Regions from separate parts of the Microbulbifer sp. YPW1 genome, predicted to be linked through region 2. Evidence: predicted binding sites of a transcription regulator. Region 2 holds the regulator's gene; each other region holds the start of a gene.
What was found. The regulator LexA, encoded in region 2, represses DNA repair genes until DNA is damaged. The targets are predictions, from matches to a motif close to ACTGTNTNTANANACAGT.
Positions count from the first base shown of each region.

Region 1: a site for LexA is predicted at 3,294-3,311, ahead of recN (DNA repair protein RecN). Genes of this name have one in related genera too.
Region 3: a site for LexA is predicted at 2,998-3,015, ahead of HUW35_RS16770 (YebG family protein). Genes of this name have one in related genera too.

Region 1 covers NZ_CP055157.1:2,467,833-2,475,027, reverse strand. The annotation lists gene dnaJ (molecular chaperone DnaJ) at 1-215, opposite strand, end outside; gene dnaK (molecular chaperone DnaK) at 389-2,320, opposite strand; gene grpE (nucleotide exchange factor GrpE) at 2,449-3,054, opposite strand; gene recN (DNA repair protein RecN) at 3,339-4,991, shown strand; gene HUW35_RS10130 (1-acyl-sn-glycerol-3-phosphate acyltransferase) at 5,165-5,758, shown strand; gene fur (ferric iron uptake transcriptional regulator) at 5,838-6,248, opposite strand; gene HUW35_RS10120 (outer membrane protein assembly factor BamE) at 6,602-6,946, shown strand; gene HUW35_RS10115 (RnfH family protein) at 6,979-7,195, opposite strand, start outside.
Region 2 covers NZ_CP055157.1:3,626,939-3,634,133, reverse strand. The annotation lists gene HUW35_RS14765 (DUF6763 family protein) at 67-399, shown strand; gene HUW35_RS14760 (TIGR00730 family Rossman fold protein) at 571-1,212, opposite strand; gene lexA (transcriptional repressor LexA) at 1,459-2,067, shown strand; gene HUW35_RS14750 (hypothetical protein) at 2,195-2,449, opposite strand; gene HUW35_RS14745 (DUF6586 family protein) at 2,622-3,164, opposite strand; gene topA (type I DNA topoisomerase) at 3,173-5,917, opposite strand; gene HUW35_RS14735 (hypothetical protein) at 6,227-6,763, opposite strand; gene HUW35_RS14730 (universal stress protein) at 6,976-7,195, shown strand, end outside.
Region 3 covers NZ_CP055157.1:4,117,222-4,124,416, reverse strand. The annotation lists gene HUW35_RS16785 (amidohydrolase) at 1-803, shown strand, start outside; gene HUW35_RS16780 (amidohydrolase family protein) at 803-2,098, shown strand; gene HUW35_RS16775 (MAPEG family protein) at 2,150-2,542, shown strand; gene HUW35_RS16770 (YebG family protein) at 2,687-2,989, opposite strand; gene HUW35_RS16765 (LysE family translocator) at 3,104-3,730, opposite strand; gene HUW35_RS16760 (DUF924 family protein) at 3,730-4,371, opposite strand; gene HUW35_RS16755 (DUF6249 domain-containing protein) at 4,699-5,553, shown strand; gene HUW35_RS16750 (sigma-70 family RNA polymerase sigma factor) at 5,566-6,120, shown strand; gene HUW35_RS16745 (hypothetical protein) at 6,161-6,529, shown strand; gene HUW35_RS16740 (LEA type 2 family protein) at 6,610-7,173, opposite strand.

The sequences.
Region 1 (7,195 bases), 1.2 Mb from region 2:
GCGTGGCCGAACTGGTCATAGGCCGCTTTTTTCTGCGGATCAGACAGGACTTCGTAGGCCTCATTGGCCTCCTTGAATTTGTTCTCCGCCTCTTTGTCATCGGGGTTGCGGTCGGGGTGGAACTTCATGGCTACCCGACGGTAAGCCTTTTTCAGTTCCTTTTCGTCCGCGCCTTTGCTGACACCGAGGACTTCGTAATAATCGCGTTTGGACATAGCTCTGTGTGTTCTTCTTAAACTGCATAAGGCGCGAAAGCTCTACAGAGCCTCCGCGCCTTTTTGTATTGCCCTGTAGGAGCCTGCCTTGCAGGCGAATGGATTGAATCCCGCCAGCGGCGTTTCGCCAGCAAGGCTGGCTCCTACAAGTCAGGGCATAGGCAAGTAGTTACTTACTTGTCTTCTTTTTTGTCTTCTTTGACTTCTTCGAACTCAGCGTCCACTGCGTCGTCACCACCGGATTGGGCCTGTTCGGCCTGCTCGGCAGCCGCTTCACCGGCTTGCGCCTGCTCCGCGTACATCTTCTGGGCCACCGGGCCAGAGGCTTCGGTCAGCTTGGTGGTTGCGGCTTCCATGGCAGCTTTGTCGTTGCCTTTCACCGCTTCTTCCGCTTCGGAGAGCGCCGCGTCGATAGCCGCTTTCTCGTCCGCAGTTGCCTTGTCACCGGCTTCTTCCAGAGTCTTCTTGGTGGCAGAGATCAGGCCGTCGAGCGTGTTGCGGGTAGTCACCAGCTCCTCGAACTGCTTGTCCGCTTCGGCGTTGGCCTCGGCGTCCTGTACCATTTTTTCGATCTCGTCATCGGACAGACCGGAAGAGGCCTTGATCACGATGGACTGTTCTTTACCAGTCGCCTTGTCTTTGGCGTGCACATGCAGGATGCCGTTGGCATCGATATCGAAGGTCACTTCGATCTGCGGCATGCCGCGCGGCGCCGGCGGGATATCGGCCAGGTCGAAACGACCCAGGGACTTGTTCTGTGCCGCCTGCTTGCGCTCACCCTGAACTACGTGAATGGTTACCGCGGTCTGGTTATCGTCTGCGGTGGAGAACACCTGGGACTTCTTGGTCGGGATGGTGGTGTTCTTCTCGATCAGCGGAGTGGCCACGCCACCCATGGTCTCGATGCCCAGGGTCAGCGGGGTTACGTCCAGCAGCAGTACGTCTTTCACGTCACCGCCCAGAACCGCGCCCTGGATGGCAGCGCCCACGGCTACCGCTTCATCCGGGTTTACGTCTTTGCGCGGCTCTTTGCCGAAGAACTCGGTTACCTTCTGCTGCACCAGCGGCATACGGGTCTGACCGCCCACCAGGATCACTTCGTCGATGCTGGACGCAGACATGTCGGCGTCGGCCAGCGCAGTCTTAACCGGCTCCAGGGAGCGGGTTACCAGTTCTTCCACCAGGCTTTCCAGCTTGGCGCGGGTCAGTTTGACCACCAGGTGCTTCGGACCGGTAGCGTCTGCAGTGATGTACGGCAGGTTCACTTCGGTCTGCTGGCTGGAGGACAGCTCGATCTTGGCTTTCTCGCCGGCTTCTTTCAGGCGCTGCATGGCCAGGGGATCGCCTTTCAGGTCGATGCCCTGTTCTTTCTTGAACTGCTCGGCCAGGTAGTCGATCAGGCGCAGGTCGAAGTCTTCACCGCCGAGGAAGGTGTCACCGTTGGTGGACAGCACTTCAAACTGCTTCTCACCGTCAACATCGGCAATCTCGATGATGGAGATATCGAAGGTACCACCACCCAGGTCGTATACCGCGATGGTGCGGTCACCACCGGCCTTGTCCATGCCGTAGGCCAGGGCCGCAGCAGTCGGCTCGTTGATGATGCGCTTCACGTCCAGACCGGCGATACGGCCGGCGTCTTTGGTCGCCTGGCGCTGGGAGTCGTTGAAGTAGGCTGGTACGGTGATTACCGCAGCGTCTACCTTCTCACCGAGGAAATCTTCCGCGGTCTTCTTCATCTTTTTCAGGACTTCGGCAGAGATCTGCGGCGGTGCTTTCTTGTCGCCCTTTACTTCTACCCAGGCATCGCCGTTTTCGGCTTCAACGATGGAGTAAGGCACCATTTTGATGTCTTTCTGCACAACGTCGTCTTTGAACTTGCGACCGATCAGGCGCTTAACCGCAAACAGGGTATTGGTGGGGTTGGTCACTGCCTGACGCTTGGCGGACTGGCCTACCAGTACTTCGTTGTCGTCGGTGAAGGCAACGATGGAAGGCGTAGTGCGATCGCCTTCAGCGTTCTCGATGACACGAGCCTTGTCGCCGTCCAGTACTGCCACACAGCTGTTGGTAGTACCCAGGTCGATACCGATGATTTTTCCCATTGGTCTGATTCCTCACTTTACTGCGCGCCGGATTCGGTCCTGGCTGCACACGTTTGTATTCGGTTGCTGCTTATATTGGTGCCGCCGTTTCGTTTTCAAGGGCGGCGGAGCAGGGTTTTACAATTGCGTTACGGTGCCTTGCTGACAACCACCATGGCCGGGCGCACCAGGCGGCCGTTCAGGCGGAAGCCTTTCTGGAACACGTCCAGTACCGTATTCGGCTCCACATCGCCGTTCGGCACCTGGGTCATGGCCTGGTGCAACTCGGGATCGAAGGGCTCACCTGCCGGATTGATCACCTCAACACCGTTTTTGGTCAGGGTGTCGATGAAAGACTTGTGAGTCAGCTCGATCCCTTCCACCACGGCCTTGTGCGCCTCGTGCTCACTGTCGACAGTGGCGATGGCACGCTCCAGGTTATCCACAACCGGCAGCAGGTCCTTGAGCAGCTTTTCCGCCCCGAACTTGTGCGCTTTTTCTACATCCTGCTGGGCGCGGCGACGGGCGTTCTGCACGTCTGCCTGGGCGCGCAGCACCATGTCTTTGTGTTCCGCCAGCTGCTGCTGCAGCGCAGCGATCTCGATGTCCTGCGCACTTTCTCCAGCCAGCTCTTCAGCGAGGGCTTCCTCCGCCGCACGCTGCTCTTCCGCGCTGGGGGTTTCCACTTCTGCGGCCTGCTCTGCCGCCTGCTCGCCGGTCTCGGTCTGTTCTTCTTCGCTGCGCTCTTTGGCCACTGCTGTCTCCGTATGTGTCCGTCGGCATACTGCCAGTTAGGTCGTAACGCCGGCTGAAGCCGGCAATGCAGAGCTATATGGGGCCTGCCCGCCCCACTTCAAGGGAGGGAGCTCTTGAGGAATGCCGCGGGGCGCGGGAATCGGACAGCCCGGCCTAGGTTAGCGTCGCGGCAGGCCAGCCACGAAAAGGGAATGCAGCACATTCAGGCCCCGGGGTGATTGAAACCCCGCCGCCAAATACTGTATAAACAACCACTACTTTAATCAGCGTGAAATCGATCCCCATGTTGCTGCACCTGTCTATCAGTCAGTTCACCCTGGTCGACCAGCTGGAGCTGGAGTTCGGCCCCGGCACCAGCACCCTCACCGGCGAGACCGGTGCGGGCAAGTCCATCACCCTGGACGCCCTCGGCCTCGCCCTCGGCGACCGCGGCAACGGTGAACTGGTGCGCGCCGGCGCGAAACGCGCGGATATCCATGCGACATTTGATATCAGCAACCACGCTGAGGCCCAGGAATGGCTGGAAGCGCAGGAAATGGACGCCGGACGCGAAGTGATCCTGCGCCGCACCATCAGCGCCGACGGCCGCTCGCGGGCCTACATCAATGGCCAGCCGGTGACCCTGATGCAGTTGCGCACCCTCGGCGAGCAACTGATCGACATCCACAGCCAGCACGAACACCAGTCACTGCTGAAGAAAGACACCCACCGTCGCCTGCTGGACGAGTACGCCCACGCGGAAAGCCACAGCGCCGAAGTGCGTATTCACTTCAAGACCTGGCAGGACCAGCACCGGCGCTACCGCAAGCTGGCAGACAGCGCCGGCGAGACCCAGGCCCGTCGCGACCTGCTGGAATACCAGCTGCAAGAGCTCGAACAGCTCGACCTCAAGCCCGGTGAACTGGAAGAACTGGAGAGCGAGCAGCGCCAGCTGGCCAACGCTGGCGATATCCTGAGTGGCAGCTACCAGCTGGCGGCCCTGCTGAACGGCGGCGAAGGAGATATCGCCGAGCAGTTGCACCGCGGACTGCAACTGGTCGGCGCCATGCCGGAACAGAGCCCGGCGCTGGCAGAAGTGGCGCAGATGCTCGAAAGCGCCCGTATCCAGATCGACGAGGCTGCCAGCACCCTGTCGCGTCACATCGATCGCTTCGAGATGGACCCGGAACGTCTGGCGGAAGTGGAGGAGCGCCTCTCCGCGATCTACTCGATCGCCCGCAAGCACCGGGTGCAGCCGGACCAGCTGGCCGACCTGCAACAGCAGTGGCAACAGGAACTGGAAGAAATTGGCACCCCGGACACCCTCGACAAGCTGGCCGAGGAGTGCGAAAAGCTGGAACAGGCATTCCGCAAAAGCGCAGCGAAACTCAGCAAGCTGCGGGCAGCCGCGGCGAAAAAACTCGCCGAGGCCGTCAACGGGCAGCTGGCCGATCTGGCCATGCCCCACGCCCGTGTGGAGCTGGCGCTTACCGAGCTGGACAAGCCCTGTGCTACCGGCCTCGAAGAGGTAGAGATCCTGATTTCCACCAACCCGGGCCAGCCGCCCAGGCCTCTGGGCAAGATCGCTTCCGGCGGTGAACTGTCGCGGGTCAGCCTGGCCATCCAGGTAATTACCGCGCAGACCTCCCGCACCCCCACCCTGGTGTTCGACGAAGTGGATGTGGGTATCGGCGGCGCCACCGGCGATGTCGTGGGCAAGCTGCTGCGCCAGCTGGGGGAGCGCGGCCAGGTTATCTGCGTTACCCACCTGGCCCAGGTTGCCGCCCGCGCCCACCGCCAGTACCTGGTGGAAAAGCACAGCGATGGCGAAGCCGCATTTGTGGCGCTGCGCGAGCTGAAAGATGCGGAACGCAGCAGTGAGATCGCGCGGATGCTGGGCGGCGAGGCCACCACCCAGTCCATCGCCCACGCACAGGAGATGCTGAGCCGGGCCTGATGCCCGGCCGCGCAGGCACACCAGAAATTGAACCGGCCGGTCTCAAATATTCCCGGTGCCGGGGCCCAAATTGACCGAAAGTGAAAAGAGATTCACTTTATACTCCCGCGCCCTCACTCATGCCCTGAACAGGGGATCCGACTACACTGACGGGCAAAGAACTCGGTCATACCATGCAGACAACCATATTCAACACTCCCATTCTCACTCCCTGCCTGCGCCTGCTGGCTCGCCTGCTGCTCAAGTTGCACGGCTGGAAAGTCGTGGCCGACGAGCGCGCCTTGAAGCTGAAAAAATACGTGCTGCTCGCCGCCCCCCACACCTCCAACTGGGATGGCTACTTCTTCATCCTGGCGGCGCTCAAGCTGAAGGTAAATCCGCAGTGGATGGGCAAGGACAAGCTGTTCCAGTTCCCCCTCGGCAGCACCATGCGCTGGTTTGGCGGCATCGCCGTAAACCGCAGCAAGGCCAATAACCTGGTGGAAGCCACGGTAAACCAGTACAACGAGCGCGAAGAACTGGTCATTGCGGTGCCGCCAGAGGGCACACGCGGCAAGGCTGAGCGCTGGAAAACCGGCTTTTACCACATCGCACGCGGCGCGGCTGTACCGGTGGTTTGCGGCTTCATCGACTTTGCGAAAAAGGAGGCCGGACTCGGACCGGTGATGGAAATGGGTGAAAACCTGGCCAAGGAACTGGCCAGATTTGGCAATTTCTACGCGAGCAAGGTCGGCAAATATCCCGACGACTACACCGCTCCCGTGTGAGCACCGCGCCCGTCACCTGAACTGGCGCCAATAAAAAAGGGGAGCAGAAGCTCCCCTTTTTGCGTGTGAAGGCGCGTTATCAGCCTTCCCGCTTCTTCACATACAACACCAGGCTGTGGCCGGTAAGCTCGTAGCCGTGCTCCTCTGCGATCTGGTGCTGCAGCTCTTCAATCTGCTCATTGTGAAATTCGATCACCTGGCCGGTATCGGTGCATACCATATGGTCATGGTGGTCACCGCGGTCCAGCTCGAACACGGAGTGGCCGCCGTCGAAGTTGTGGCGAATCACCAGTCCGGCGGACTCGAATTGGGTCAGCACGCGGTAGACGGTGGCCAGGCCCACGTCTTCCCCGGCTTCCAGCAGCATTTTGTACACATCCTCGGCGCTCAGATGCTGTTCGCTGGCATTCTCCAGCAGTTGCAGAATTTTCACTCGCGGCAGAGTGACCTTGAGACCCGCCTTGCGCAGTTCCTGATTTTCGTTCGACATGAGTATTAAAGTTCCGGATGTGTGCTCGTGATCGCTTTAGCGTCATTCTCAATAAATGTTGTGCGCCTGTCGGCAGGCGTACAGTTCGGGTATTATCCACGCCCAGTGAAGGCAGCGGAACCCCAAGCGGGGAATCGGGTCTCAAACCGGGCAACCGGCACGTCACTGCTGCGCCAGGGGCGAGTAACCACTCACCCACAGACTGGGGCGCCGGCAACTTAGTAGACGGCCGCCAGGTCCGCTATGCTGTCAACAGCGGCGAACCTACCCGCGTCGAGCGACCTGCTGCGCCCACTTGCACGGCAATAGCACCCAAATTAGGGAACCCAATAAAAATTCAGATGGAGCATTCAATGCCATCAGTTGTACGAATTCTACTGATCGTCGGCCTTTGCAGCCTGGCAACCGCCTGCAGCCTGTTCAAATTTCCCGGCGTACACCGCATTCAGGTCCAGCAGGGCAATATCATTACCCAGGAGATGGTGGACCAGCTCAAGCCCGGCCTGACCCGCCGCCAGGTGCGCTTCGTCCTGGGGACCCCGCTGCTGGAAGACACCTTCAATCCCAACCGCTGGGACTACATCAACCGTGTGCGCAGCCCCCAGGGTGAAGAAACCCAGAAGCGTTTCTCCGTGTACTTCAACGGCGACCTGCTGATCGCCACCAGCGGCGACTGGCAGCCGGCCGGCTGGCCCTGATTTCAGCCCGCCAGAGGATTAAGAGGCAGGGCTCATCCGCCCTGCGCTTGCCGCTTGGCCTTTTCCGCGCGCTGCTTGCGCGCCTCCTTCGGATCGGCAATCAACGGCCGGTACACTTCCACCCGGTCTCCGGGCTGCAATACATACTCCGCGGCAACCGCCAATCCCTTGGTTCCAAGGGCCTGACCGAAAATACCCAGTTTCGCCGTCGCCGGATCCACTTCAGGGTACTCCTTCGGTATCCCCGAC
Region 2 (7,195 bases):
GCACACTAGATTGAGAACAGAGGCATAGGTAATGCCAGCACTGATAAATATCAGGAGGGCTGCATCATGGCGAGAATCGCACCAGAAATTGGCAGCTGGTTTGAAAATTTCGACAGCGGTGATCTGTTTGAGGTGGTCGCCGTAGACCATCCGTCGCGGACAATTGAAATCCAGTACGTGGATGGCTCGGTAGATGAGATCGACTTTCACAGCTGGCCACGGCTGCCGGTGATTGGCGCCGCCGCGCCGGAAGATGCCAATGCAGGCTATGGCACCCTGGCCGAGGAGATGCAGGACGCGGAGGATTCTGGCTTCACCAGCCCCCTCTTCTCACCCGCCCAGAGCGCTATCGATCGGCTGGAAGGCGAATCGTTTCCGGGGACCGACGAGGGCTTCTGAGGCCGCGGTCAAATCCGATTCAGGTTAACCGCGGCAAATGGGTTCTTTCGCTTCCCAAGGAAAAGAACGAACCCAAAATCCTGCGCTCGAACATGAAGCATCAACTTCTGCACACTACCGATATCGACCTCTCCGAATAGCAGGCACTGATCCTTGATCGGTTGCTCACCCTCAATCATCGCGCTCGCGAATATATTCGACAATGATTTCTGCCGCCTCATCGACGGTATCCACCAACCTGAACAGCTCGAGATCACTCGCATCAATGCAATTCCGCGCAAGCTGCGTATCCACCATCCAATTTACCAGGCCCGACCAGTACTGTTTTCCTACCAGCACAATGGGAAAGCGTCGGACTTTCTGCGTCTGCACCAGGGTTAGCGCTTCAAACAATTCATCGAGTGTGCCGTATCCACCCGGCATGGCGATAAAGCCCACTGCGTGTTTGACGAAAATAAACTTGCGCACGAAGAAATAGCGAAAGTTCAGGCTGATATCCAGATAGGGGTTTGGGGTCTGCTCAAAAGGCAGCTCTATATTGAGGCCGATAGAAGCGCCGGACTGAGTGAAAGCGCCGCGGTTGCACGCTTCCATTATTCCCGGACCTCCGCCGGTAATCACGGGGATACCCTCACTCGCCAACAGCTCACCAAGACGCATGGCCTGCTGATACTCGTTCGTATCTTCGGGAAACCTTGCACTGCCAAAAACCGTCACCGCGCCTTTGAGGGTAATCAGGCGTTCGATACCGTCGACGAGTTCCGATTGAATGCGCAGCACACGCCACGCTTCCGGCATTTTTGCATCCAGCATATGCCTTCTCCATTATCGCTATTCGCAGCCCTGCACGACTTAATCCAACCGTTGAGGCCTGCGGCCTGGAACTGCAGACATAAACCGCCTCAGGGCCATTCAAGTCTAGCAGTAATCAGGCGCCGCCCCCGGAAGATTGCGCACCCGCCAAATCTGTATATAATCACAGCAACTGTATATAAATACAGACACCGGACTCCAGGAACAGATGCCGGGAATAACTCCGGAAACAACAGGAACGCGCCCATGACAAATCTCACCGCCCGCCAGGCACAGGTACTGGAGCTGATCAAAAGTTACCTGGACGATACCGGTTACCCACCTACCCGGGCTGAAATTGCCCAGGAACTGGGCTTCCGCTCCCCCAATGCGGCGGAAGAGCACCTCAAGGCACTCGCGCGCAAAGGGGCCATCGAGATGGTTGCCGGTGCCTCGCGCGGCATTCGCATTCCCGACTATCACAGCGGCCTGCCGATCGTCGGCCGGGTAGCCGCCGGTAATCCGATCCTGGCGGAAGAGAATATCGAGGAGTACTGCGAGATTCCGGCAGAGTTCTTCCACCCTCCCGCAGATTACCTGTTGCGGGTTCACGGAATGAGCATGAAAGACGCCGGCATCCTCGACGGTGATCTGCTGGCCGTGCAGCGCACAGAGAACATTCGCAACGGTCAGATCGTGGTTGCACGTATCGAAGATGAAGTGACGGTGAAACGCTTCAAGCGCCGCGGAAATCAGGCAACCGTACAGCTGCTGCCCGAGAACGAGGACTTCAACGTTATTGAGGTAGACATGCGCGACAGAAACTTCGCGATCGAGGGGCTGGCTGTTGGCGTCATTCGCCAGAACCCCCTGTAATGGCACATGATTCGCCATAAACAGTAAAAAGCAGACATAAAAAAACAGGGCCATTGCCCTGTTTTTTTATGTCTGGCCAAAGTACAGGTATCCACTACCCGCAGCTTCCCGAAACTCGCAGGCTGCGTCAGTGGATGGTGTGCTCGGTAATATCCACTTCCTCTTCTTCGAAGGGTTCCGGCTCCAGCTCATTGATATCCTGTACCGCCTCGATGCCGGCCTCAAGCATGGCCCGCGCAATGGCAATCTTGTGCTCGCGCAGAAACTCGAGACTCTCCTCAGAGAAATGGATACGCACCAGCGGGTCCTCTTTGTGACCAGCGCGTCGCAGCGCTACATCACCATTGGACAACTCGATGATTTCGTAGGTCTCAGAAGACATTCATTTCTCCAATTACTTCTCAATTACCTCACACCGGCCACCCGCATATCCGAGAGCGCGACCAGGTACCGGGCGCGGCGTGATTTGAGGCCAGTGTAACACAGCGGCAAATGATTAATCAGTGGCGGGGCCGGGCAGGCTTGGCCCTCAACTGGGCCATTGATGGTGGGAGTTACCACTCCTGGCCGTGGGCACGCTGACGCTGGACCAGCTCATTCAGGGCCCGGAGCCACTCCTCAAGGGAATCCCGATTCAGGGCTTCGGGCGCGCGAGTATCCAGCTGCCGCACAGGGATCAGGCTTTGCGCACCGGTAGAATCCGCGGGCGACTGGACCGCGCCCCCGGCAGGATGCCACAGGGCCCGCCAGGCTGCTTCCAGCCCCTGGAACCAGCTGTCGGGATTCTCCGCCAGGCTGACCAGCTCGTTGACCTCGGCACTGAACTTGCCACGCGAGGCCACCAGCTGCGCCAGTGCATGCGCGGTTTCCGGCTCACCGCCGGGCGCAAAGCCCAGCTGCAACTGATGCCCCTGCTCCGCCAGAAACGCCCGGTAGGCGCGCCACAATTGCAGCAGCGCGCCCTGGCACAGGGCACTCTCATAGAGCGACTCCGGCGACAGCGGGTTGGACTGTTCCGCCGCTGGCGCAGGAGACTGAAGGATCAGCTGGCATCGACGCAGGGCCGATGCCACGGTACCCGTATACGGATTACTCACAGGGCAACCTACTTTGTCGGGGCTTTTTTGGCTGCAGCCTTCTTGGCCGGGGCCTTTTTCGCTGCGGCCTTTTTCTTGGCAGGTGCTTTTTTGGCGGCTGCTTTTTTCTTCGCGGGCGCTTTCTTGGCCGGTGCCTCTACCTGCCATTTACCGTCGCGATAGAAGGCCTTCCAGCCGGTCGCCTTGCCCTCTTCCTCACTCTGGACGTACTGCTCCTGAGTCTTGCGGCTGAAACGGACCACTGTGTCGCGACCCTCGTTGTCCTCGGTGGGAGCCGAAAACAGGAAGCTGTACTTGGGGTCAATCTCGTCTTTGTGCGGCAGCAGTTCCTTGATCAGCGGTGCGCGAGTCTCCCGGTTTTTGGGGAACTGGCTCGCCGCCAGGAACAGGCCCGAGGCGCCATCGCGCAGGATATACGTATCATCCACCTTTTCGCAGGGCAGCTCGGGCATGGGTACCGGATCCATTTTGGGCGGTGCCGGCTGGCCACTCTTGAGCAGCTTGCGGGTGTTTTTGCAGGTTTCGCTGGTACAGCCGAAGTACTTGCCAAAGCGACCGGACTTCAACTGCATGTCCGCACCGCACTTGTCACATTCGATCACCGGGCCATCGTAGCCCTTGATCTTGAAGGTGCCTTTTTCCACCTCAAAGCCGGGGCAGTCCGGGTTATTACCGCAGATGTGCAGCTTGCGATGTTCGTCCACCAGATAGCTGTCCATGGCGGTGCCGCACTTGCTACAGCGACGCTTGTCCCGCAACTGGCGGGTTTCAGCCTCTTCGTCCTTGTCGGCATCCACGGCTTCTTCACCGGACACCAGGTTCATGGTGTTGGTGCAGCGCTCTTTCGGCGGCAGCGCGTAACCGGAACAACCGAGGAATACACCGGTAGAACCGGTGCGGATCTGCATGTGGCGACCGCAGCTGCTGCATTCGATGTCGGTGTCAGTAGGCGCATTGCGACGCATACCGCCGTCTTTGTCCTGGGCGACTTCGAGACGCTTGCTGAAGTCGGAATAGAATTCATTCAGCAGGTCTTTCCAACCTTTTTTGCCTTCCGCCACCGTATCCAGGGACTCTTCCAGGCTGGCCGTGAAGCCGTAATCCATCAGGTCGGTAAAGCTTTCACTGAGGCGATCGGTGACGATGTCGCCCATCTTTTCCGCGTAGAAACGGCGGTTTTCCAGACGAACGTAGCCGCGATCCTGGATCGTGGAAATAATCGACGCGTAGGTGGATGGACGGCCGATACCGCGCTTCTCAAGCTCTTTTACCAGTGCCGCTTCGCTGAAACGGGCCGGCGGCTTGGTGAAATGCTGTTTCGGGTCCAGCTTCTGCAGGTTGAGTTTTTCACCCACCTTGATATCCGGCAGCACAAGATCTTCATCTTTCTTGCTCTGCGCCGGTGCGACCTTGAGGAAGCCGTCAAAACGGATCACGCGGCCGCGGGTACGCAATTCAAAATCGCCCGCGGTCACCACCACAGAGGTAGAAGTAAACTGGGCCGGTGTCATCTGACAGGCTACAAACTGTTGCCAGATCAGGGTGTACAGACGCTCGGCATCACGCTCCATACCGGACAGCATGTTCGGTTTGACGCGCACATCAGAGGGGCGAATCGCCTCGTGCGCTTCCTGGGCGCCCTCTTTGCTGCTGTAGCGGTTGGGGTTTTCCGGCAGGTATTTATCGCCGTAATTCTCGCCGATAAATTCGCGCACCGATGACACCGCCTCGGCGCTGAGGTTGGTGGAGTCGGTTCGCATGTAGGTGATGTAACCCGCTTCATACAACCGCTGGGCCATCATCATGGTTTTCTTCACACTGAAGCCGAGCCGGTTACTGGCGGCCTGCTGCAGGGTTGAAGTGATAAACGGCGCACTGGGCTTGGAGCTGGTGGGCTTATCGTCGCGGGCGGTAACTTCAAAGTCACTGGACTGAAGGGCTTTGACGGCCGCCATGGCCTGCTCTTCATTGGTCGGACGGAAAGCCTCGCCCGCCTGCTTTTTCACTTCCAGGCGCAGGGCATCGGACTTGGCGGTTTGCGTATCGGCAAACAGATTCCAGTATTCCTCGGGAATAAACGCGCGGATTTCGCGCTCGCGTTCGACCACAAGCCGCACCGCTACGGACTGCACGCGTCCGGCAGACAGCCCGCGGGCTACCTTTTCCCACAGCAGCGGGGACACCATATAACCCACGATACGATCGAGGAATCGACGCGCCTGCTGCGCGTTGACCCGATCGATATCCAACGGTCCCGGATCCTTGAATGCTTCCTGGATCGCGGACTTGGTGATCTCGTTAAACACCACGCGACGGTAGCGGGTTTCGTCGCCGCCGATGGCTTCCCGCAGGTGCCAGGCGATGGCCTCCCCTTCGCGGTCCAAGTCCGTTGCGAGATAGACGTGGTCGGCATTCGCAGCGAGCTTGCGCAACTCGTCCACGACTTTTTCCTTGCCGGGCAAAATTTCGTAGTGCGCTTCCCAGTTGTGGTCGGGATCAATCCCCATCCGCTTGATCAACTGCTCACGGCTTTTCTTGCGCTTGTAGATCTCTTTCTGTTCGGGGGACAGCTTGCGGGTTTCCGCTGCGCGACGAGCGCGCTCCTTGGCGTCAACCGGCTGCTTGTTGGAAGCGCCGGTGGGAAGATCCCGGATGTGACCGATACTGGACTTCACCACAAAGTCCTTTCCGAGATACTTGTTGATCGTTTTCGCCTTCGCCGGCGACTCGACGATGACCAGTGATTTACCCATAAGCTTTTGATTTTTAATAGAAAATTTACTGCTTTCGCACTTTAGGCAGCGGCCGTAATCGACTGTGCGCTGCGCGAATATATATGCTCCGCCCCCAGTGCGGTCAAGCGAGCATCTCAAATTGATGACCAAATTGTATGCTTCGTAACCGGTTGTGACCGATCAATCGGCCAATGGTTCAGGCCAGCTCACAACCCGGTAAAGCCCTCCAAGCACCCGTATCAAACGTCCAGCCTGCCTACGCAGCAATACCGGGAGGAACGCTAGAAACAGTAGACCAGATCACGACGCCGGGCACCCGATCACAAGTCAGCGGGCCTGATCGGCGCCCTCTTCCTGCCGCGGGGTGGACTGACGTATTGCTTCTTCTATTACCGGGCGCATGCTGGTGAGCGCCTCCTGGAGCTTTGACAGGCCGCCATCACCACTGCGCTCCCGCCACTGCACACCCAGGCCGCTGTCGTTTGCATAAACTGCGCTCACATCTGCCGGCAACATACCGAGCAGCTCTTTCAGTGCCGAGCGCGCGGCCTCCGGGGCCTCGCGGCCGTTGCGCCAATCCCACACGCCGTCAAAGTGCATCTCGTGCTCCACACGCTGTAATTCCAGCCCCCACCCCGTCTGCAGACGGCGCGGGTTGCGCCACTGGGAAAAATATACCGCGGCATTGCCCTGCCCCTGGGAAGCGGGCAACGGCTGCATTTGCACTTTAAAGCCCGACGAGGCCGCGCGCTGGCGCAGCTCTGCGAGTTTCCTGTCGCGGCTACTGGGTTTCAGCCACATGACGGGGCCGATCACCAGCGCGACGGCGAAAAAAATAACGACTATTGGCAACCAGGAGGCCATGATGGGTTCTTCCCTGTCAATTGATGAACTTGTGTACAACTCGACGCCGTTGGCGCGAGCCACTTCGGGGCGCGCATTTTTCTCCGCAAGCTGGCGGTTGTGTCAAGTCCGTTTTTTTAAAGTAGACTCAATAAAGTGACCGGGCTTGAGGTATCCGCCCGCGCCCATACAGTAAACATACTTATGAAACTTACCCAAACCGCGGGGGCCCCATGGCAGGCTACAACAACATACTGGTTGGACTGGACCTCTCTGAAGAATCCTCTCAGGTATTGGATCGCGCAGCGGAGCTCGCCGCATGCAGCGGCGCGAAAATGAGTCTCGCGCACATCATCGAACCCCTGACCTTCGCCTATGGTGGCGATGTTCCCATGGACCTGTCGGAAGTCCAGGAACAGCTACAGAACCAGGCCAAGGAACAACTGCGCAAAG
Region 3 (7,195 bases), 490 kb from region 2:
AGAACCCGAAACGCGTATATGGCGGCAAGGGCACCTTGCCCTCCACGCGTATGGGAAATGTGGCGGGCTATCGACAGGCCTGGATCTCCGCAGCCGCCTACCGCGACAAGTGGGAAAGTTACCACGAGAACGGCGGTGAGGAGCCGGAGCGGGACCTGCAGATGGAGACCCTGGCGGGGGTATTAAACGGCGATATCCTGGTGCATAACCACTGCTATCGCGGTGAGGAAATGGCCATCATGATGGACATTGCCAAGGAGTTCGATTTCCAGATCTCCACCTTCCACCACGCGGTCGAGGCCTACAAGGTGGCAGATCTGCTCGCCGAAAACAAAGTGTGTGCAGCGATGTGGGCAGACTGGTGGGGCTTCAAACACGAAGCCTTTGATATGACCGAAGCCAATATCGCTATCGTCGACCAGGCCAAGGCCTGCGCCATGATCCATTCGGATTCCGCCATCGGTATCCAGCACCTCAATGAAGAAACCGCCAAAGCCATGCTCGCTGGTCAGCGCGCCGGCTTCCATATTGAACCCCGCCATGCGGTGGCCTGGATGACCCTGAACCCTGCGCGCGCGCTCGGCGTCGATGAAGTTACCGGCAGCCTGGAGAAAGGCAAGATGGCCGATGTGGTGGTCTGGTCCGGCAACCCATTCAGTGTGTACAGCAAAGCGGAAAAAGTGTTTATCGACGGTGTGCTGATGTACGACCGGGACAACCCCGAGCGACAGCCGCACAGTGATTTTGAACTGGGTATTCTCAACGCGGAAGGCGAACGCCTGCCGGAAGGAGGGCAGCGCTAATGGGTATTAAGCAGGCATTCAAAATTGGCGCCGTCGCCTCTCTGGTTTCTGCGGTGGTTGCTGTACCACTGGCAACTGCACAGACACTGCTCATCAAGGACGCCAAGGTTATCACCCTGGGCGATCAGGGCACCCTGCAGATGGGGGACCTGCTGGTAAAAGACGGGCGTATCGAGCAGGTGGCCGAAGACCTCGGTAATCTGAATGCAGACCTGGTTATCGACGGCCGCGGCAAGGTGGTGACCCCGGGCATCATTGCCCCGAGCAGTGAACTGGGGCTTACCGAAATCGGCGCGGCAGCTTCCACCAACGACAGCGCGATCGAGGACGTATCCATCGGTGCCGGGTTCAATCCATCGGTGGCTTTTAACCCGCACTCTACCCTGATCCCCTTCAATCGCGCCGGCGGCGTCACCCGCGCAGTTGTGGTACCGAGCAGCCAGGAGAAGATATTTGCCGGGCAGGGATTCGCTATCAAGCTCACCGGTGAATTCGACAGTATTATCAACGATGCGCTGGTGCAGAAAGTCTATTTCGGCGAGTACGGGGCGGAGCTGGCAGGCGGCAGTCGGGCCCGGGCCTATGCGCAGATTGAAGGCGCCCTGGCGCAGGCGAAAGAATATGCCGATAACCGCGATGCTATCCGTCGCGGAGAGTGGCGCGAACTGGATTATTCCATTGATGATCTTGAATCCCTGCAGCCACTGTTGACGGGAGAGCAGCCCCTATTGATCACGGCGAACCGGGCCAGTGATATCCTGCAATTACTCGCGCTTGCAGAGCAGTACAAACTGAAACTGATTGTGGAGGGCGCTGCCGAGGGCTGGATGGTGGCTGAGCAACTGGCTTCAGCACGGGTACCTGTGATCGTGGATGTCATGGGGAATTCCCCGGATGCCTTTGAGAAACTGGGCGCGCGTATGGATAACGCAGCGCTGTTGCAAAAGGCGGGTGTGACGGTGGTGATCAGTGGGCCAGGTTACGCTGGGTCCCACAACAGCTATCTGTCACGACAGGGGGCGGGCAATGCGGTGGCGTATGGCCTGCCCTTTGAAGAAGGGGTGCGTGCGATCACCGCCAACGCGGCTTCGGTATTCGGCCTCGAGGGCGGTGTGCTGGCACCGGGCGGCGTCGCCGACCTGGTATTGTGGAGCGGAGATCCCCTCGAGGTCACCAGCTACGCAGAGCTGGTGGTGATTGATGGCAAGCCACAATCCCTGGTGAACCGCTCGACGCGCCTGCGCGACCGTTATCTGCATCCACAGTCCGGTACCGGACACGGTTACAAAAAATAACGATCAATCCGAAAAAACGTTAACAGGAGTTTCAAGCGAAATGGTGAGCATATGTTGAGTATTGATGTAACCGCACTTTACGCAGGACTTTGTGCGCTGCTGGTCATAGCCCTGGCGTTCAAGGTGGTCGCGTTTCGTCGCGGCAAGAAAGTGGGGTTGGGGACGGGCGGCGACAAGCAGGGGGAGATCGCGGTGCGGATCCACGCCAACGCGGTCGAATATATCCCGCTGGCCCTGATCCTGATGTTGATTGCGGAAATCAACGGCCTGTCTCATCTGTGGCTGCACTGCCTGGGCGCTGCGCTGTTATTTGGCCGTCTGTTGCATGCAATCGGCCTGTCTGCGGGTAGCGGCGGCTATCACCCCGGTCGTTTTATCGGCACCTCGTTGACCTGGCTGGTCATTATCATCCTCGCGGTGATCGATATAAGTGCAGTGTTCTAAACCAGCTATTCCGGCTGAACGCGCCAGGCAGAGACTGCCTGGCGCAGTATAAAAAAAGCCCGGCAAGCCGGGCAGAGTACAGGGATGGAATTTCTGGGGAATATGCGCAACCGGTGGGGGCGCCGGTTGCGCGAGCTGCCAGAATTACTGGTTGGCAGCGAGCGGGGTGACGTTTTCACCACTGTTATCTGATTGCTCGCTGGTTTCTTCTGCGGCGAGCAGTTCTTCCGGCTTGCCTTTACAGGCCTTGGCCAGCACTTCGCGACGCTTGGCGAGCATCAGGCCGATTTCTTCGCTGGCTTCTTCCGAAACGCCTTCAATATTGCGCTCGATCAGCGCAGTAATATTGGCAGCCAGTTCCAGCATCTTGTCGTGTTCTTCGGCATCTTTTTTGTTGTCGAACATGGCTCCGTCTCTATCGCATTTCCAAACCGCTACTACCGCCATAATGGCCTCCTGTTGTCTTATACAGTGATTCCGGGCTGAATCCGGACAATAACCGTAAATTGTTATTGAGTTGGATGAATGTACAGTATCTGTATGCCTGTCCAGTGTCAACCGTCAAATCTGCCACAGCAGACGACCGGCGAGGGCAATCAGCAGAATGCCGAACAGCTGCTGCAGGCGATGGCTCCAGCGCCCGGGGCGCATGCCCCTGCGGCGGCCAAAGTAGATGGCCGCACTGACCAGCAAATACCAGAGTGTATCGATACCTGCGGCCACACCGGCCATGGCGAACTTGGTGGCCGTGGCCTGCTCGGCACCGACAAACTGGCTGAACAGGGCTGCGAAAAACAGCGCCACCTTGGGATTGAACAGGGCGATCCCGAAGCCTTGTGCTGCGGCTGCAGCAATGGATTGACGGGGGACGTCGGTCTCCGAAGTCGCCGCGTCAGACGCCTTTGGCGCGGGCGCGCGTATGGACTTCCAGCCCAGATACACTAGAAACAGGGCGCCGCCCCATTGCAGGCCGGTGAACAGTACCGGGGAATTCGTCAGCACCAGGCTTAGTCCCAGGGCCGTCAGCAGCGCGTAACCGCCAATGCCGGCACCGTGGGCGATGGCGCAGGCGGCCCCGTGGGCAAAACCGGTGCTGGCATTGCGCACCACGATCAACAGGCTCGGCCCCGGGGACATGGCACCCAGGGCACAGACGCCAGCGAGAGAAAGCCAGGCTAACCAGTCCATTAAAAACCACCCCCGCTGTCCAGCCATTCCTGCTCTTGCGGAGTGTTCTCTCGGCCGAGCGCGGCGTTGCGGTGGGGGTAGCGTCCGAACTGCTCGATGACTTTCTGGTGGGCCACGGCAAAGCGATAGTAGTCCCCGGCCAGCTTGGCGGCCTGCGGGCCGGCGTTGTCCTCGCTGTAATCCGTGCGCAACTGGTCGAAGTAGGCCACCGACTGGGCCTGTACCTCAGCCAGCTCCGAGTGCTCCAGTGGCATGCCGGCAAATGCGCGCTGGTGCAGCCCCAGCTTGCACTGGTGATTGTTGCGAATCATTGCCTGGGTGATCTCCAGCGCAATCGGGTCTCCGGCGAAGGCTTTGGGCGAACCTCGGTAGATATTGCGGGTGAACTGGTCGCAGAGAAGGACCAGGGCCAACTGGCCTTCGGCGGTGTCGCTCCAGCTGACCAGCTCCCCAGCCAGTGCTGCGTCGATGGCCTTTTCGAAACGATTGCGGATCTCACGGTCAAATTCGTCATTGCGTTGGAACCAGCGGGCGCGCTGTTGCTCCGGGGTTTCTCCGTCCAGCGCAGGGCTGCCGAACCAGAAAGAGAGAATGTCGGCAGGGTGGGTGATTGAGGTGACGGTGAGCGCGTCTGAAGTCATGAATACCCCGTTTATGGCTATGTTGCGGCGATTGACCGGCCTCAGGCCCGGTCACCTGCCTGGCAGATCGGTCGTGATTCCGGGCCCGCTGAATTATTTGCGCCGGCTTTGCATCCAAAGGGCGCATCTCCGGCGTCCATCAGGGGAAGGGTAAAGCCCGGCCAAGTCACAGTCAGTAAGGTAACCCGGATTGTGCCCCTGATACAGGGTGCTCGAAAAAGGTACACTCTGACGCGAGAAAGGTCCCGGGTCCCTGCAAGGGGCCAGTTTACCTCGGGTCAGACTAGTAAGAGCGAGATAACACCAATGAGAGCGAAAGAATCAATTGTGCGTAACCGACTGCCCGGCTGGGCGCTCGCGATCGCAGCGACCCTGGCGATGGGAGTCTCTGGCACTTTGCTGGCACAGGAGGACGCCGTAGCGCCGCAGCCACCCGAGCCGCCGGCCCCCGCGGTGGCGCCGGAGCCTCCTGCGAAGGACAAGGTGACCAAACAGGTGCGGATTCTGCGCCAGGAAGATGGCCGCCTGCGGATTCATACGCGGGATGAGCACGGCGAGAGCGCTAATGTGGAGATCGACCTCGGCGAGGAGTTTGGCGGTGCAGTGACTCGTCGCATCTACGAGCAGCTCGTGGAGAAAGGTGTGCTCGACGACACGGGAGTGGTCGTCGAAGAGGCGCTGGAGTCGGTGCCGCGCAATATCAGCATCGGGATCAATGCCGATATGGAACGGGCCGAGCGCGCTAAGGAACGTGCCGAGCGTATGCACGAGCGCACCCACGAAATCCACGTGTCACAAGAGCGCGGTGGTCGCTCCAGGGGGCCGGATATGGACTGGCTGATCGGGATTGTCGCGATTCTCGCGGTCTTTGGTACCCCGATCCTGATCGTGTGGCTGGTGACGCGCAACAGCTATCGCAAGAAGCAACTGGTGATGGAAAACATCAACCGTATGGTGTCTGAGGGACGCGATATCCCGCCGGAACTGCTGGATGCCCTGGATGGTCAGAGCACGGCTACCACCAAGGACCGGGGGATCACCCTGATTGCCATCGGCGCCGCGATCTTTATCTGGCTGTCTGCCTCAGCGGGTGTTGGTGTCGGTAGTCTCGGGTTGATCCCCCTGTTTATCGGGATCGCCCGCTATATCAACTGGAAGCACGACCAACAGCAAGCGGGTTAAGGACAGCCATCCATGGACCTCAATGATGAGGATCTGATCAAGCGCGTCGTCGACGACGGGGACCAGCGGGCCTACGCCCAGCTGGTTCGTCGCTATCAGTCACAGCTGCGTTTCTCGCTCCGCCAGCTGTGCAATGGCGACCAGGGACTCGCCGACGACATGGCGCAAGAGGCTTTTATCAAGGCCTACAAGGCGCTGCCTGCGTTTCGTGGGGATGCGCGTTTCAGTACCTGGTTGTACCGCATCGCCTACAATCTGGTCATGAGCCACAAGCGCAAGAATGCACCAGATGTGGATCAGGAGGCAGTGGACCGCGCGCAAGCCCAGGAGAGTGTCGAAGAAGCACAGCAGTTGGGTATGGCCAGGGATCTGAATTCGGCAATGGGGGAATTGAGTGACGCCCAGAGACAGGCGGTGCATCTGTGTATGCAGCGCGGCTTTTCACACGAGGAAGCGGCCACTATTATGAAGTTGCCGCTGGGCACGGTAAAATCCCACGTAAATCGCGCAAGGGCCAAATTGCAGACTCTACTGCAGGCCTGGCGAGAGGAGGTAGCCAGTGGCTGATTCCCGAAATTCGAACAGTGATACTGCAGGTATTACAGGTATGGTAATTACAGACGGTGTTGTAAGGCCCGCTCCCGATACGTTTGGGGGTGATGAGCCGGACTTTGACACCTGGTTGTCTCAGCAATTGCAGTTCAATGAGCCACACCTGGACAATGACGGCTTCTGCGAACGGGTGATGGCGGAGTTGCCGCCGGCGCCGGCCAAGCGGGCTGAGCGCAGGGCGAACCGCTACCAGTACGGCGCAGTGGTTGCGGCCTCGGCGATAGTCTGTTGGCAGTTTCCCCTGGAAGAAGTCCTCACCGTGATGGCTGCGCAGAGCATCAGTCTCTACAGCCTGGTGGGAATTGGTATTGTCAGCTCCATGGCCGCCATGACCGGGGGCATCCTGGCTGCACGCCGCGGCTAGCGCCCGCTAGCCCTGTCCTGTTTCTGCGGGCCGGTGATTCCACCGGCCCGCACTTTCCCTTTGATCTCACTTCCTGCGCATCAGCGCTGATATTGCCCCAGCTGAATGTTCCCCTGCTTGCTGACCCGGATCGCCGGCAGGATGGACCGCTGCAGGCCCAGCTTCGCCTCCAGCTCGTAGGGCACTGTGTTCCCCTGTAGTCGAAGCAACTCTGCGGCCGCCATAAATGACCCCATCAGATTTGCTGACGCGTCGACACTGATCGCCTGCTGACCGTAGGCGGGAATCACCGGCAGGTTGCTGGAGGTGCCGGTGACCACTTTGTGGCCGGCCAGCTTCAGGGTGTAGTAGAGGCCGGACAGGGCGAGCTCGCTATTGTTAGGGTTGAATACACGCAAGTGGATACGAAAGCGCAGATCGCCACTGTGGTTGTTGGGCAGGGGTTCCAGTGCAGTTACCTGTACCTCCGGCTTTTCAAAGTCTGGCGACAGTACGGCGCACCCAGGGAGCACCGCCAGCGGGAGCAGCAGGAGGAGGGCAGCCCACAACCGCTTGCCCGTTGCCGGGGAGTTTCCGGGCTGCTGGCGATTGCGAAGCCGTTTGCGGGACAGGGTGTGAAATGAGTGACGGAGCGAGTAAATCAAGCGGGTTCCCCTCGAGTAGCAT